3 regions of the Coprobacillus cateniformis genome follow, and region 3 is predicted to be linked to each of the others. Evidence: riboswitches for the same ligand, from Rfam matches in the RefSeq annotation. Region 3 holds a riboswitch; each other region holds the start of a gene.
The links. Region 3 has a riboswitch for cyclic di-GMP ahead of GQF29_RS08325 (sensor domain-containing diguanylate cyclase). Riboswitches for the same ligand answer to the same signal wherever they lie in the genome.
Positions count from the first base shown of each region.

Region 1 (5,103 bases), 1.8 Mb from region 3:
ATTCTCTATCTAGAGAGACAACCGATTTAGCATACCAGTGTATTTTCTTACATGGACTCATAGCAATAACGATTTGGCCATTATCGTTTACATTCCCCAATGCCTTAAGGGCAGCGAATGATGCCAAATATACAATGATTGTTTCAGCACTTTCTATGTGGATCTTTCGATTCTGTTTGAGTTATGTATTAGGACAATATATGAATATGGGGTTATTGGGTGTTTGGATAGCTATGTTTGTTGATTGGGGTGTACGTTGCATTTTCTTTGTTTGGCGTTATCAAAGCGGAAAGTGGATGAATAGACAACTTGTATAAGAGTTGATATAATAAAGTGTAGGTGATGATATGAATTCAGGAATAATGGAAATTGATGTTCATGGTATGAATCAATTTCAAGCAAAAACAACTATAAATGCTGCCTTAAAAAAAGCGACTAGGGGGACATATATAATCAGAATTATTCATGGTTATCATAATGGAACAGTTTTACGTGATATGATTCGTAGAGAATATCGCAGTCATCCTAAGATTATGAGAGTAGAATTGTCAATGAATTCTGGTATTACTGAATTGATATTGCGGACATTAATATAAGGAGGATAAGAAATGGCTGTTTTAGATACAAGTATTCCAATTTTTAATTATTTTGAAGAAATCGCAAAGATTCCTCATGGTTCTTATAATGAGCAAAGGATTGCTGATTATATAGAATCTGTTGCGAGAGAGCATAATTTGCGCTGTTTTAGAGATGAAATGAATAATGTGATTGTTTATAAAGATGCAAGTCATGGTTATGAAAGTCATGTTCCACTCATGTTACAGGCTCACATAGATATGGTCAATGAGAAGAATAATGACTGCCAGCATGATTTTGAAAATGATCCACTTGATTTGTATATTGAAGATGGATTTTTACATGCCAATGGAACAACTTTAGGTGCTGATGATGGTTATGGGGTTTGTTACATGTTAGCAATTTTAACTGATGATTCTTTAAAGCATCCGCCTCTAGAATGTGTTTTTACAGTGCAAGAAGAGGTAGGATTATTTGGTGCATTTGGAGTAGATGAAACTCAATTATCTGCTAAAAGAATGATTGGTTTAGATAGTGAAACAGAAGGTGAGACATGTACATCATCTTCTGGTGGAAATGATTTGATGATTACGAAACAGATAACGGGTGAAGATAATGATTCTCCAGTATATGTTTTAGAAGTTAGAGGGCTCTTAGGTGGTCATTCTGGAGAGTGTATTGATAAAGGCAGAGGAAATGCTAATAAAATTGCTGCTAGAGTTTTATACCATTTCTTAAAAGAAGGTATGGACATTCGTTTAATCGATATAACTGGTGGATTAAAAAACAATGCAATTCCAAGAGAATGTACTGTGGCTTTTGCAAGTTCTAATCCTTTTAAATCACTTTATGAATTGGTTCAAGCCTATCAGAATGATATCTATAAAGAATTAGAAATGAGTGATCCAGGTGTTTCTATCACTATTCATGAAGAAGAATGTCCAGTGTGTATATGTTCACGAGATAGTGAGGCTATTATTTCAATTATGTATTTAGCACCTAATGGTATGATAGAAAAGTCACAAGTTATTGCTGGTTTAACAACAGTGTCATTAAATATGGGAGTTGTTCGTACTCATGATGATTGTGTGACTATAGATTATTCTATTCGTTCACCATTACAGAGTATTCGCGTAGAGCTGTCTTTACAATTAGAATTAATTGCCTCTTTATATAATGCTTATGTTAAGGTGTCAGGAGATTATCCGGGTTGGGATTACGATCCAAGTTCTCAATTAAGGAGTCAATTTCAAGCTTTTTATCAGCAATATACTGGTCTCAAATTAAAAGAGGTTGCAACTCATGGAGGATTGGAAACAGGTGTTTTGAAAGGGAAAATCCCTGAATTAGATATTGTAACAATGGGGCCAAATATGTCCGATATTCATACTCCAGATGAAAAATTAGAATTAGAATCTTTTCTCAAAACCTACCAATTGCTTGTTTCATTTATTGAAACTTTATAATTCAGACTATACAAATTTATTGAAAAATGTTACAATGTGCCCAGATATGTAAATAGCAAAACTATTGAAAAATAGTGACGCAAAGCTATAGGGTCTAATCTCATATGAGAATGACAGCCAGTTGCCAATCAACATTTGTATTGGAAAGGGTATATGAAATTATATCTGGTTTGCATATTGTTTTCATACATGGATATGTTATTATTCATTTCAAAGACGCTCATCCCTTTCAATCGTCTTGTATGAAAACGAAAGTAAGAGCAGCAATGCTTTTACTTTTTTATTTAAAAAATAAGAAAAAATCTTAGTCAAAGAGAGAAGGAAAATATATGAAATGTCAAATGAGTCAACGATGTGGGAGTTGTCAATATCTAGATATGGATTATTCCCAACAACTCATCAAAAAACAAAAATATTGTCAGAAATTATTTCAAAAATTTCCTGTTCAAGTACATTCTGTTATAGGTATGCAAAATCCATTTGAATATCGTAATAAAGTTATTATTGCTTTTAATCAAAGATATGAATATGGTTTGTATGAAGAAGGTTCGCATCGGATTGTTCCAATTCAACAATGTATGTTACATGATCAGGAAACACATCATATTTTATTAAAAATACAATCTTTGTTAAAAAAATATAGAACTTCAATTTATGATCACCAAAGACATAAGGGGTTTTTAAAACATGTATTAATTAGAAGGGCAGTTCAAACAAATCAAACTTTAGTAGCTTTGGTGGTTACTGAGCCAATGTTTAAAGGCTCTAAGAATTTTTGCAGTGAATTGGTGAAAACTTGTCCAAGTGTTAAAACAGTTGTGTTAAATGTCAACAAACGACAAACGAGTATTGTTTTATCTCAACAAGAAAAAGTTCTATATGGAAAAGGTTTTATTGTTGATGAATTGTGTGGTTTAACTTTTAAGATATCTGCTCAATCTTTTTATCAGATTAATCATGAACAGTGTACAAGACTTTATCAAAAGGTTAGCGATTTGTTAGAGGTGAAAGAAAATCAAACTGTTTTAGATACCTATTGTGGAATTGGAACAATTGGAATGATGATTGCCAGTCGAGTGAGTCAGGTGATTGGTGTGGAACTGAATCAAGAAGCCTATAAGGATGCTGTGAATAATGCAAAAATGAATAAGATTAATAATATTCATTTTTATAATCAGGATGCTACTGAATTTATGAAAGATATGGCAAATCAACGTACTCAAATTGATTGTGTGATTATGGATCCGCCTCGAGCGGGAAGTACAAAAGAATTTGTTCAAGCCATTCATATTCTGCAACCTCAGCAAGTTATTTATGTTTCATGTGATCCAGTTACTCAGGCTAGAGATTTACAATGGTTTTGGGATATTGGATATCAAACTCAAGATATTTATCCGTTTGATATGTTTCCACAAACACAAGCAATTGAAACAGTTATATGCCTAACAAAAGGTATGAATCAAAAATAATGTTATTTAACCTTTTCAATTGAATATATTGTTTTGAAGACCTAAAAATAGGTCTTTTCATATATGTTTATATAAAAGCTGACAGAATAAAACCTAAATAAATAGAGGATATGAAAAGCAGAAAGTGAAAATATAGTTACAATTATGGAAATAATTATTCACTTTCTTGTGAAGAATGTTTATGTTATACTAATAGTAGAGTTTGTATACTCATCATAAAAGAGGTGGTTAGAATGAGGCACTGTAGTGTAATTTCTGGAATAGTTACAGATATTTAATATAATTATAGGAGGATTTTATGGCTATTCCAGAAATGAAAGTATATCCCCGTTCAGGAGATAAAGAAACAATATATTTACAGAATGTTATTACTCATCCTAACATTAGAGTTGGGGATTATACAATATATAATGATTTTGTTAATGATCCTAGATTATTTGAAAAAAATAATGTTTTATATCATTATCCCATTAATCATGATACTCTTGTTATTGGCAAGTTCTGTTCTATCGCATGTGGGGCAAAGTTTTTATTAAATAGTGCCAATCATACAATGTCATCATTATCAACATATCCTTTTCCCTTGTTTTTTGAAGAATGGAATTTAAATATCAAAGATGTTTCAACATCATGGGATCATAAAGGTGATATTGTTATTGGAAATGATGTTTGGATAGGATTTGAAGCTATTATTTTAGCAGGCGTGACTATTGGGGATGGGGCGATAATTGGTTCACGTGCAGTTGTAACAAAAGATGTTCCGCCTTACTGTATTGTAGGTGGAGTTCCTGCTAAAGTCATTAAAAAACGTTTTCCAGAGAAAATCATTTCTTCATTGCTTAAAATGAAGTGGTGGGATTGGTCGATAGATGAAATCAGAAAACATATAAATGATATTCAATCTGGTTCTATTGATAAATTAAAATAATATCTAAGCATGATTCTTTATGAACCATGCTTTTTTAGATGCTTGTGGATGAATTATATTGTACATGATAGAAATATATAGTAGAATAATTCGGTGCAATCAAAAAGATAAGATATTGGAAGGAAAACAAAAATGAAAAATTATTTACAAGAAACACCAATGTTAAATTATTCAAATAAATCAATTCAAGAACTTATAGAAAGAAAAGGGTGGAAGCATTTAGATGAATTTCATCGAATTCTTGAAATCTATAATTTTGTTCGTGATGATATTTTGTTTGGATACAATATAAATGATAATGTGACAGCATCTCGTGTCTTGTCCGATGGGTATGGACAATGCAATACAAAGGGAACACTTTTTATGGCATTATTGCGAGGATGCCAAATACCTTGTCGAATTCATGGCTTTACAATTGATAAAAAGTTGCAAAAAGGTGCAATGACTGGCTTTGTTTATAAAAATGCTCCTTTGAATGTATTTCATAGTTGGGTTGAAATTTATTATGATGGCTCTTGGTATGAATTAGAAGGATTTATTTTGGATAAATTATATTTGAATCAATTACAAAAACTCAATTCATCATGTACAGGCGCTTTTTGTGGCTATGGTGTGGCAGTTACTGATTTTCAAAATCCAATTATTGATTGGAACAAAAATAATA
Region 1 is NZ_WSNW01000001.1:3,449,771-3,454,873, reverse strand. Features, by position in the region: gene GQF29_RS17140 (MATE family efflux transporter) at 1-317, shown strand, start outside; gene GQF29_RS17135 (Smr/MutS family protein) at 348-596, shown strand; gene pepD (beta-Ala-His dipeptidase) at 609-2,042, shown strand; cyclic di-GMP riboswitch class I at 2,087-2,171, shown strand; gene rlmD (23S rRNA (uracil(1939)-C(5))-methyltransferase RlmD) at 2,372-3,511, shown strand; gene GQF29_RS17120 (CatB-related O-acetyltransferase) at 3,810-4,439, shown strand; gene GQF29_RS17115 (transglutaminase-like domain-containing protein) at 4,572-5,103, shown strand, end outside.
Region 1: another riboswitch for cyclic di-GMP. It lies ahead of rlmD (23S rRNA (uracil(1939)-C(5))-methyltransferase RlmD); the one in region 3 lies ahead of GQF29_RS08325 (sensor domain-containing diguanylate cyclase).

Region 2 (5,103 bases), 1.5 Mb from region 3:
TACATTTTTATTATAGTTTTGACTTCTTCTCATTTTTATAGATATGATTTAATGATAATCAAACAAAAATAGATGTTTTTTGAACATCTATCTTTTACTAATGATTTTTAGTTTTTGTATAATAACCTAGAACAAATAGTGAAGATATAAGAGAAATCAAGTAAAATATAAATAAAGTGGAATCCTCTGTTCGTACAGTGTCTTTATCCTCCAAATGACTGGAATTATCATTTGATTTCATTGGTTTATAAATTGCTTTTATAGTCATATCTTTAACAACATTTTGATAATTATCATCCCATTTTACAAATTCATACCCTTCCACATACGGTACCAATGGCGGTGTAGCTGCTTCTCCATGTCTCACATTTTCAGTTTTCAATATATGATTATTCATATCTACAAATGTAACAGTGTGAAAATTTTGTGTACTTTCCATTTCTTCTTCATACGCTATTGCATAAGTAGAAAAACGATCTGTCTGAAAACTTATCATATCATTTTGAATGGTTACAGGAAGCAATTCAGCGTTTCCATTATGCACACGAATGATATGAAATTTTCTTTGATTACTCAATAAATTCTGTTGAATTTTAACTGTCCATTCTGTATTATTTGGCAACACAGAAACATTTCCTAAAATATCACTTCCAGTTTTCAAGACTACACTTAAATCAAGGTACTGAGTAATCTTAATCTGACTTTTATTTTGTAAAGAAAGATTATCCAAAAGTATTTCTATTTTATCAATTGTAACTTGATCAATAGAATTTTTATCTATCATTTTTGCTGTTGGTTCTATAGTTATCGGTTTTCCATGAGTTAATGCCTGTTCAATAGCATTGATTGTATCTGAACTCATTGCACCTTCTGGTACATTAGAGTCAATAACAGAGTTTAATAGTTCTTTTAAGACTTCTAATGATTTTTGATCCACTGTTACTTGTGTGCTGTCAAGTGATTCATCTATTGCTGGTAGACTTGATATGATAATGGGCTTCACCACTGTTACATTGCAAGTTGCTGATTGACCAGCTGAAGATGCTGTAATGACAGCATTACCTTCTTTTAACCCTTGAACAACTCCTTGTTCATTAATTTCTGCAATTGATGAATCAGAAGTAATCCACATTATTTTTGAAGTGGCTTGTGATGGACTTATAGTTGCAAGGAGTTGAAATTCCTTTCCATTTTCTAATAAGAGTTTACTTTTATTTAAAGTTATCTTTTCTGCTTGAATTTCTTTTTTAAACTTCGCTCCTTTATACAAAAAGGATGGCAACTGAGTATTGTTACTCATTATCTGTTCAAACTCAATAATAGAATTTTTTTGATCATAGTTAAATAATAAACATGTAGAGTACGTATATACATACAATTGATGATTATATTTTACAGAACCATCACTATGAATGATATGATAAGAATCAAGATGATTATCTGATACAGTCATATCCTGAATAGTCACTTTTCCATTTTTATCAATAACGATACTATTATCTTTTGAATCAACGTATGTCCCTGCAAAAAGAGAACGATCAAAAGAACTTCCACTCTTTTCTCCAAAATCAATATTTGCATTATTATTTAACCCAGCACTTTGGATTGAAAGATAACTATAAGAATCTCTAGATTGATTCAATACAGAAGCAGGTATCTTTGTACATTTGTTAGAATCCAATTCCACACTATAAACTCCCCAGTCATTTTGAAAACTCACATGAATATCAGAAGCATCAAGCTGCTGATTATTTTCTACAAAAGAATCTATTTTTAAATAGACATCTTGTGAATCATTTTCTAAAGTGATGTATGTTTTATCAAATCCGCCAAATTGAAGGGGTGTTGGTGAATAAGGAGTCCAATCATTTCCATTATAACTTATTGAAAAAGTCAGTGCATGATTGAAACCAGTCTCAGCATGTCCCACTATCCCTAAAGACAACATCAAAACAAATACTGCAAAAACACAAAACACCTTTCTTAATTCTTTCATTACATTCTCTCCCTTTGTCATAATATAAAAACGCAAACTATTTCCACACGAAAAATAGAATGCGTAATTGACTACAGGTATATCAACATTATCATATTGGCAACTGGCTATCCTACTTCAACAAGCTTAGACCCTATAGTTTTGCGTACTCCATTTTTCAATGGGCTTGCTATTTACATATTTATTATATGCACATATATACAACAACGTCAATAAAATAATCCATTATTAAAATATTATGTTTAAATACCTTTATTCAAATTCGTTTGTTCTTGCTACTTCTCTAATCCATGAAGCAGATTTCTTTTCTTTACGTTTATATCCATCATCTAAACAGACTCTAACAAATCCATAACGATTCTTAAAAGCATTACACCAAGACCAGTTATCAATAGCTCCCCAATAATGGTATCCTAAACAGTTGGCTCCATCTTCAATTGATTTAGCAATCCATTCCAAATGATCTCTCACAAACTCAATTCGATAATCATCTTGAATTGTTCCACTATCATCCATGAACTTCTCTTCACCTTCAACACCCATACCATTTTCAGAAATAAAGAATGGCAAATCAGGACATTCCGTTTTGATTTTCATTCCAAAATCATAAATTCCTTTTGGATAAATTTCCCAGCCACGATGAACATTCATTTTTCTTTCTGGCCAGATATAAGGTTTTGCAATACATGGTAAACCATTTTCATCAAATTTTGAATCTGGTGCCTGGACTCTTGTTGGCTGATAATAGTTAAACCCTAACCAGTCGACCTTTCCTTGTGCTAAAATCGCTTCATCACCAGGACGTCTATCAATTTCTACTTTCCAGTCATTTTCAACAGTATCCAATACATCTTGAGGCAAATGTCCATGCGCCACAACATCTAACCACCAGCGATTATGCAATCCATCAGTCATACGGACTGCTTCTAAATCTTCTGGTGATGGATTTTCTTTTGTATAAGGAGGTGCAAAACAATTAATCATACCAATCTTGGCACCTTCAATTAATTTTCCTTCTTCTTGAAGTTTTCTAAAATTCATCACTGCTAAACAATGGGCCAATGTAATTCCATATTGAACATTGATAGATTGTTTGAAGTCATGTAAATATGGGTACCAAGCTCCATGTAAGAATTGTTGTTCTGGTTCTACAATTGGTTCATTGAAAGTAAACCAGTATTTCACTTTCATACCAAACTCTTCCATTGCCTTTTTGACAAAGTTTGCATATGCTTCTACTACTTCCCTATTTTGCCAGCCACCACGCTTAATTAAGTACTCTGGCATATCAAAGTGATACATATTCATATAAATATCAATCCCATTTTCATTCGCACAATCAATTAATTTATGATACCATGCAGCTCCTTCTGGATTAATATTGCCATCTTGATCTAATAATCTTGTCCATTGCATAGATGTTCTAAATGATTTAAAATTCAAACTTTTTAATAACTTAATATCCTCTTCATATTTATGATACATATCATTTCCAACATATGAACCGACATTATTATGGAAGGCATTGATTTCCTGATCAGAATACATATCCCAATATGAACGAAGTCTTCCACCAACGTTCCATGATCCTTCAGTTTGTGGTCCAGACATTGCTGCACCAAAGAAAAAATCTTTAGGTAATTTTATTGTCATTGTTATTCCTCCTTAATTTACACCCCTATTATATTTGAAAATGATATAAGGGTAAACAAATATTGAATTGTTTCAAAATAATTTCATAAACATTTCATAAAATCTTACTTTTATGAAACTTCGTTTCATGATATACTAATACTGGTGATAAAAATGAGCATAATGACACAGTTAGAATTTGAATTAGAGTTTTCCGAATCTGAAAAAGAGATTGCAAAATATATTTTAAATCATGGTGAAGCTGTTTTAAGTATGTCCGTTAAAGAACTTGCTAAACATACTTATACATCTCCAGCAACAATAGTAAGACTATGCAAAAAAATTGGTCTAGAAGGATACAATGACTTTAAAATCAAATATTCTGCTGAACTTCAATATGATTTACAACACACTGATCGTATAGATGTCAATTTCCCATTTCAAAAAGATGACTCACATCCTTTGATTTGTCATAAGCTGGCTTCACTTTCGCAAGAAGTCATTGCTGATACAGTTAAACTTATTGATTTTAATCAGCTTCATCAAATTGTTGATTTAATATATCACTATCCAACAATTGATATCTATGGTTCGGGAAATTCTTTATTGGCTGCTATGAGCTTTCAACATAAGATGATGAGAATTTCAAGAGATGTGAATTTAAGAGTATTACATGGCGAACAGATTTTCATGTCCTATAATACAAACCCTGATAGAATTGGAATGATTATTTCTTATTCAGGTGAAACCAATGAAGTGATTCAAATTGCTCAAACTTTAAAAGAAAAGAAAACACCACTTATTGTTTTAACTTCTATTGGCGATAATCGTTTATCTCATTACGCTGATTATATCTTAAATATAGGTTCTCGTGAAAAAATATTTACAAAGATTGCACCATTTGCTTCACAAATCTCTATGGAATATCTATTAAATGTTATTTTTTCATGTCTTTTTCAAAAAGATTATGAACAAAACATCCAAAATAAAGTTGGCTATGATAAAAAGAATGACTCTCGTCATCCTCAATCAAGTCCAGTGAGTGATTAAAAGCATCCTTAAGGATGCTTCAGATTGTTGACAAAGTGGTACTCCAAAACGAGTATCGCTTTTCTTTGTGTGTTTCAAAGCGGGAAATCATCATTTTCAACCAATTATGAATGGTATTTGATGAAGTTTTCCAACTCCACCTTGCCATTCTTTTTAAATTATGACATGCAAAAATCATCAGCGCTTGATGCTGATTTTTTTCTATTCCTCGCAATCTTGTATATCTTAAATTATGCTGCTCCTTACAATCTCCAAATACCCGTTCTATACTTTCCTTACGCTTTGGATATAATTCTTTCCATTTTGGAGTATGCCGTATCTCATCCATGACTTCTTCTCGATATTCTTCCCATACATGGCGTGTAATCACTTTTTGATAATTCTTTGATTGTGTACATTTTTCTAAAAATGGGCATTCCTTACAC
Region 2 is NZ_WSNW01000001.1:3,194,429-3,199,531, reverse strand. Features, by position in the region: gene GQF29_RS15805 (Ig-like domain-containing protein) at 98-1,996, opposite strand; cyclic di-GMP riboswitch class I at 2,092-2,177, opposite strand; gene GQF29_RS15800 (glycoside hydrolase family 1 protein) at 2,249-3,649, opposite strand; gene GQF29_RS15795 (MurR/RpiR family transcriptional regulator) at 3,803-4,678, shown strand; gene GQF29_RS15790 (IS1182 family transposase) at 4,698-5,103, opposite strand, start outside.
Region 2: another riboswitch for cyclic di-GMP. It lies ahead of GQF29_RS15805 (Ig-like domain-containing protein); the one in region 3 lies ahead of GQF29_RS08325 (sensor domain-containing diguanylate cyclase).

Region 3 (5,103 bases):
AAACGGTTTTGAAATATAATCATCTGCACCAAGATTTAATCCTGTAACAACACTAAATTCATCTTGATTTGCTGTTAAAAATACAATTGGAATATCTTTATAAGACTTTATTTCATTATATAATGAATAACCATTTCCTTCTTTTAATGAAATATCGAGAATTGCTAAATCAAAGTGTTGATTGTTAATTAAATTTATAGCTTTTTTCTGACCATCAACATGCGTGATAAGAAATCCTTCTTTTTCTAAAAAAGAAGAAAGATGATTTATAATATTGATATCATCTTCCACCAATAAAATCTTATACATAATTTATCCTCCCTCATCTTCGTTGATATATTAAATCAGTAATACCATTATAACTTTGAGTTTTTATTAACCTTAAATCTATTTTTTTATCTAAGATACCAAACAATGAGATACCCTTTCCTAAAAGAGTAGGAATAATTGATATATAAAATTCATCAATCATATCTTCCTGAAGAATTTGTTGAATGACATTCGCTCCACCACATATCCATATTCCTTTTCCTTCTTTTCTTTTTAAATGATGAATCAATTGTGAGGGCTTTTCATCTGTAAAAAAAATTTGACTTGTTGATTGATGATTTTGATGAGTCAAAATATAACTTGTCATTCCCTCATAAACCCATTCATTTGGTGATAATTCAGTTATAATTTGATGATAAGTTTTCCATCCCATGATTACAGTATCTATATTTTTAATAAATGAATTATAAACCTCCATATTTTCGATATTTTTATCATGTCCTACTAACCAATCAACCTTTTCATCACTATCAGCAATATATCCATCCAAACTCATTGCTATAAATAGAGTTACTTTTCTCACAAATATAATCCTCTTCTCTTTATTATTCTCAAATATCATTATAACAAAAAATACTGATCTCTCATAGACCAGTATTTTTCTATTTTTCATTAACATAGACATAATATCTACATTTACCACTCTTTTTCGATACATATAGAGCTTGATCAGATTTATCAAATAAGATACGATGATGTTTTTCATCTGTAACAAATGTGATTCCTATAGATGCAGTAATATCATGAATACTATCCATCTTTATTCCTTCGATACGTCTGATAATTTCACGTGCTTTATTTTCAATTTCAGCATATGATTCTTGTGCATATAGGAAAATAACAAATTCATCACCACCAAAACGACCAACATATCCTGAATTAAAACAGATAGACTCTAACAAAGTCGCAACTTTTTGAATAACTTCATCACCAGTACTATGACCTAATGAATCATTAATTGACTTGAAATTATCTAAATCAACAATCATATAAGCACAGTAATCACTTACTGATTTTTTATCTTTCAAATAATCATCTACAAACTGATTAAATGTCTGACGATTATATAATCCTGTTAATCCATCTCTTTGTGCTTTATATTCATACTCTAATTGCCTGCTCTTTTCATCATTAATATCATTACTGTATGCAATCATAAGTAATTCATTATTACTACTTTGTCTTTCAAATTGTATTCTGAATTTGACCCATTCATATCTATTTTTATCAGCTTTCCATGTTCTAAATTCAATAGTTCTTTTTCCATTATGATGATAGATATTTTGAACATTCTCCTGACTAAAGAACTTAGCGACACGCTCTCTATCTTTCTCAGCAGCTTCTTCAACAAAAGATTTTAAGAAACTATTTTCATATTGTACATCAATAACATTATGATATATACCATTTTTTTGATAAATAACAACTTTTTGGCTTTTTAAATTGACTGCAAACATAAATAAAGCATTTGAATAAACAGAATTTTTAAACATTTGATCTTGCAACAACAAATTATATTCATTCATTTCTGTTGTACTATTTCTTAAAGTTCCAATTAATCGCTTATTTTGATTTACATAAATCATTGAAACATGGAACCATGTCTCATCATCTCTACTAATATATGGTAATTTAGCATCAAATACTATCTTATCTTTATTATTAATAATCTCATGAAACTTCTCTTTTAATAATTTTTCATGTTCTTTTGAAACAAAATTATAATTATGCAAATTACTTAAGAAACTATTTAAAATAATCTTAGGATAATCATTCCATGCATCAAGTATTAAACTATCATTATCTATATCATATTCAAAAATACGATCACTTGTTTGTTTTAAAATCATTTCAATCTTTTTATTACTTGTTCTTAATTGATTATTTGTTTCTTCATTCATCTTATTAATCTTAATGAAATAACGGATTAAAATAAACAACATAACAACAAAAACAAATATAATTTCTAAGATTAATTTTAATGTCTCACCATTCATCTGATCATTTAAATCATCAATAATATCATTAGAAATAATATTAAAAATATACCAGTTATTAATTTTAACAGGTGTATAATAAATCATTCTTTCATCATTTTTATAACGATAGGAAGCAAAACCAGATTGATTTTTTTGAATATTATGAAGAATAGACTTATAATTACTGTTCATAAAATAAACATTATTATTTAAAAAATCAAAATAATTATCACCAAAATAAAGAGTATTATTATTTTTTATTTTAGAAATAATTTGACCATCAGCAGATGTTGCAAAAACATATGCCTCATCATTAAATACATCATTATAAATATAATCATGACTTTCATTATTCACTTCAACAATTCCAGCTAATCCACCAACAACCTGATTATTCTTATAAATAGGTGTATAAACAATAACAACAGAACTCTTATTATCATATAAAGAAGTCAATGGATTTGTAAAACCGGTATGTCCATTAAAAACTTCATCAATATATGAACTATGATCTTCTAAAATAATATCTTTTTTATAGTTATGCAGTGTTTTATCTTTATCAATATACCAAATACGCTGAAATAATTCCTGGCCTTGAGCAACTGTATCAAGAATATTGCCAATTTCATCATCTGAATGATCTACTCTACCAAGAATTTCAGCAGTACTAACAATTACATTTTGTAGCGATTTGAATTTTAAATTATATATATTAGCAGTTTCTTTACCAACATCTTCTAAATGATTTAATATTTTTTGAGTATTCATATCACTAATTTGCTGAACGAAATGAAAGAACGAGCCAAATAAGATAATAATTAAAGAAAATATAACTACTATTTTAATGAAAGTTTTATTTTTACTCATATTCTCTCCTTTCATGAAATAAAAAAAACAGACAAAACAGCCTGCTTTTGTACGTTTGTGCAACTGGCTGCCACGTTAAAGAGGCCCTATAGCTTTGCGTCACTATCTTTCAATAGTTTTGCCTATTTTTATAACATCGTTATTATATCATAAACTATAATATATTCAAGAAAATGAATTCGACAAATAAGGAAAAAGTATGACTAAATCATACTTTTTAAATTAATATGTTCTCACTGGCAATACCAACTGAATAATATCATCCTTTTCAAAATCCATAATAATAAATGGTTTCATCTCTCCAGTAAATAAAACTTTTACTTTTTCTCCATTTATACTTTTAATAGCATCATTTAAATATTTCGCACTAAATGATATACTCAACTCATCACCTTTATAAAAAGCTTTTGATAAATTTTCTTCAACAGATCCAATTTCTTGAGAATAAGAAGAAAGCATAACATGATCTTCACTCATAGATAATTTTATAATATTTGTCTGTTCATTTGATAATAAAGATGCTCTATCAATGGAATTAAGAAGACTTACACTGTCAACTGACATTGAATAATTATGTTCATGCGGAATTAAACGACTTGTATCAGGATAAGAACCATCAATTAATCTTGTTTGAATTAAAACTGAATCAAAAATAAATAAAACTTTACGATCAGATACATATAAATCAATAAATTCATCTTTTTCAATAATACGACTAATTTCAATTAAACTTTTCTTAGGAATAATAATATTAAATGATACATCAGAATCAATTGTTAAAATACGTTTTGCTAAACGATAACTATCAGTAGCAATACATTCTAAAACATGATCTTTAGCTTTGAAATTAACACCAGTTAAAACAGGACGTGTTTCTTTTTCACTTGTTGCAAATGACGTTTGTTCAATGGCTTGTTTTAAATCTGTTGATTTCATCTGTAAATGAACACCAGATTTATTTAAATCAATTCTTGGATAATCAATATAAGAAGTTCCATTTAAATCAAATTTAGAGTTTGCTCCTTCAATTCTTGTCAATGTTCCATCAACAATATAGATATGTACAAATTCAGAATCAATCTTTTTAATAATCTCTAATATATAACGAGAAGATAAAACAACAGATCCTGTTTGAATAATTTCAATATTTTCTTTAATACTTGTTTGTATTGTAATATCACTATCACTACCAGTTAAAATTAATTCGTTATCTTTTAAATCAAATTTAATACCTGTTAGGACTGGTAAAGGACTTTTCATTGAGACAGCTCTAGATACTTTTGCTAAAGCATTTAATAATGCTAATCTTTTAATCTTAAAATTCATCATTTTTCTCCTTTTATTTACTATTATTTAAATAATATCATAATAATAATGTTGTGCACAATATGAATAACTTATAAAAGTAATGGTTTTATCATTGTTTTTTAAATTTTTATGTGTGAATAAGTTGTGGATAACTGTGCATAACTTTTACACAAGCTTATTTTTTATGTCATCAATAGCCTGTCGATAGTTTAGATCTTTTTCAAGTTTCTTTTGAACTTTATCACAAGCTTTCATAACTGTTGAATGATCACGACCACCAAATTCATGACCAATTTGTATAAATGATATATCTTTAATTAATTCTCTAACGAGATACATTGAAATATGTCGAGCAACTATAATATTAGATGTTCGTGACTTTGAATTAATTTGGGATACAGTTAAATTATAGTAATCAGCAACACATTTTTTTATATTTGAAACAGTTAATTCTTTCTTTTGTATTGGTTGGTTTTTATATGTATCACTAAATGCCTCTAAAGCAAAATTAAGATCAATACAATCACGCTTTTCTTCACATATTAATTTATAGAAAAGCAAACGTTTTAAACTTCCTTCTAATTCTCTAACATCTGTATTAAAATGACTGGCAATAAAA
Region 3 is NZ_WSNW01000001.1:1,645,178-1,650,280, forward strand. Features, by position in the region: gene GQF29_RS08315 (response regulator transcription factor) at 1-309, opposite strand, end outside; gene GQF29_RS08320 (dihydrofolate reductase family protein) at 323-853, opposite strand; gene GQF29_RS08325 (sensor domain-containing diguanylate cyclase) at 933-3,176, opposite strand; cyclic di-GMP riboswitch class I at 3,232-3,309, opposite strand; gene dnaN (DNA polymerase III subunit beta) at 3,399-4,502, opposite strand; gene dnaA (chromosomal replication initiator protein DnaA) at 4,650-5,103, opposite strand, start outside.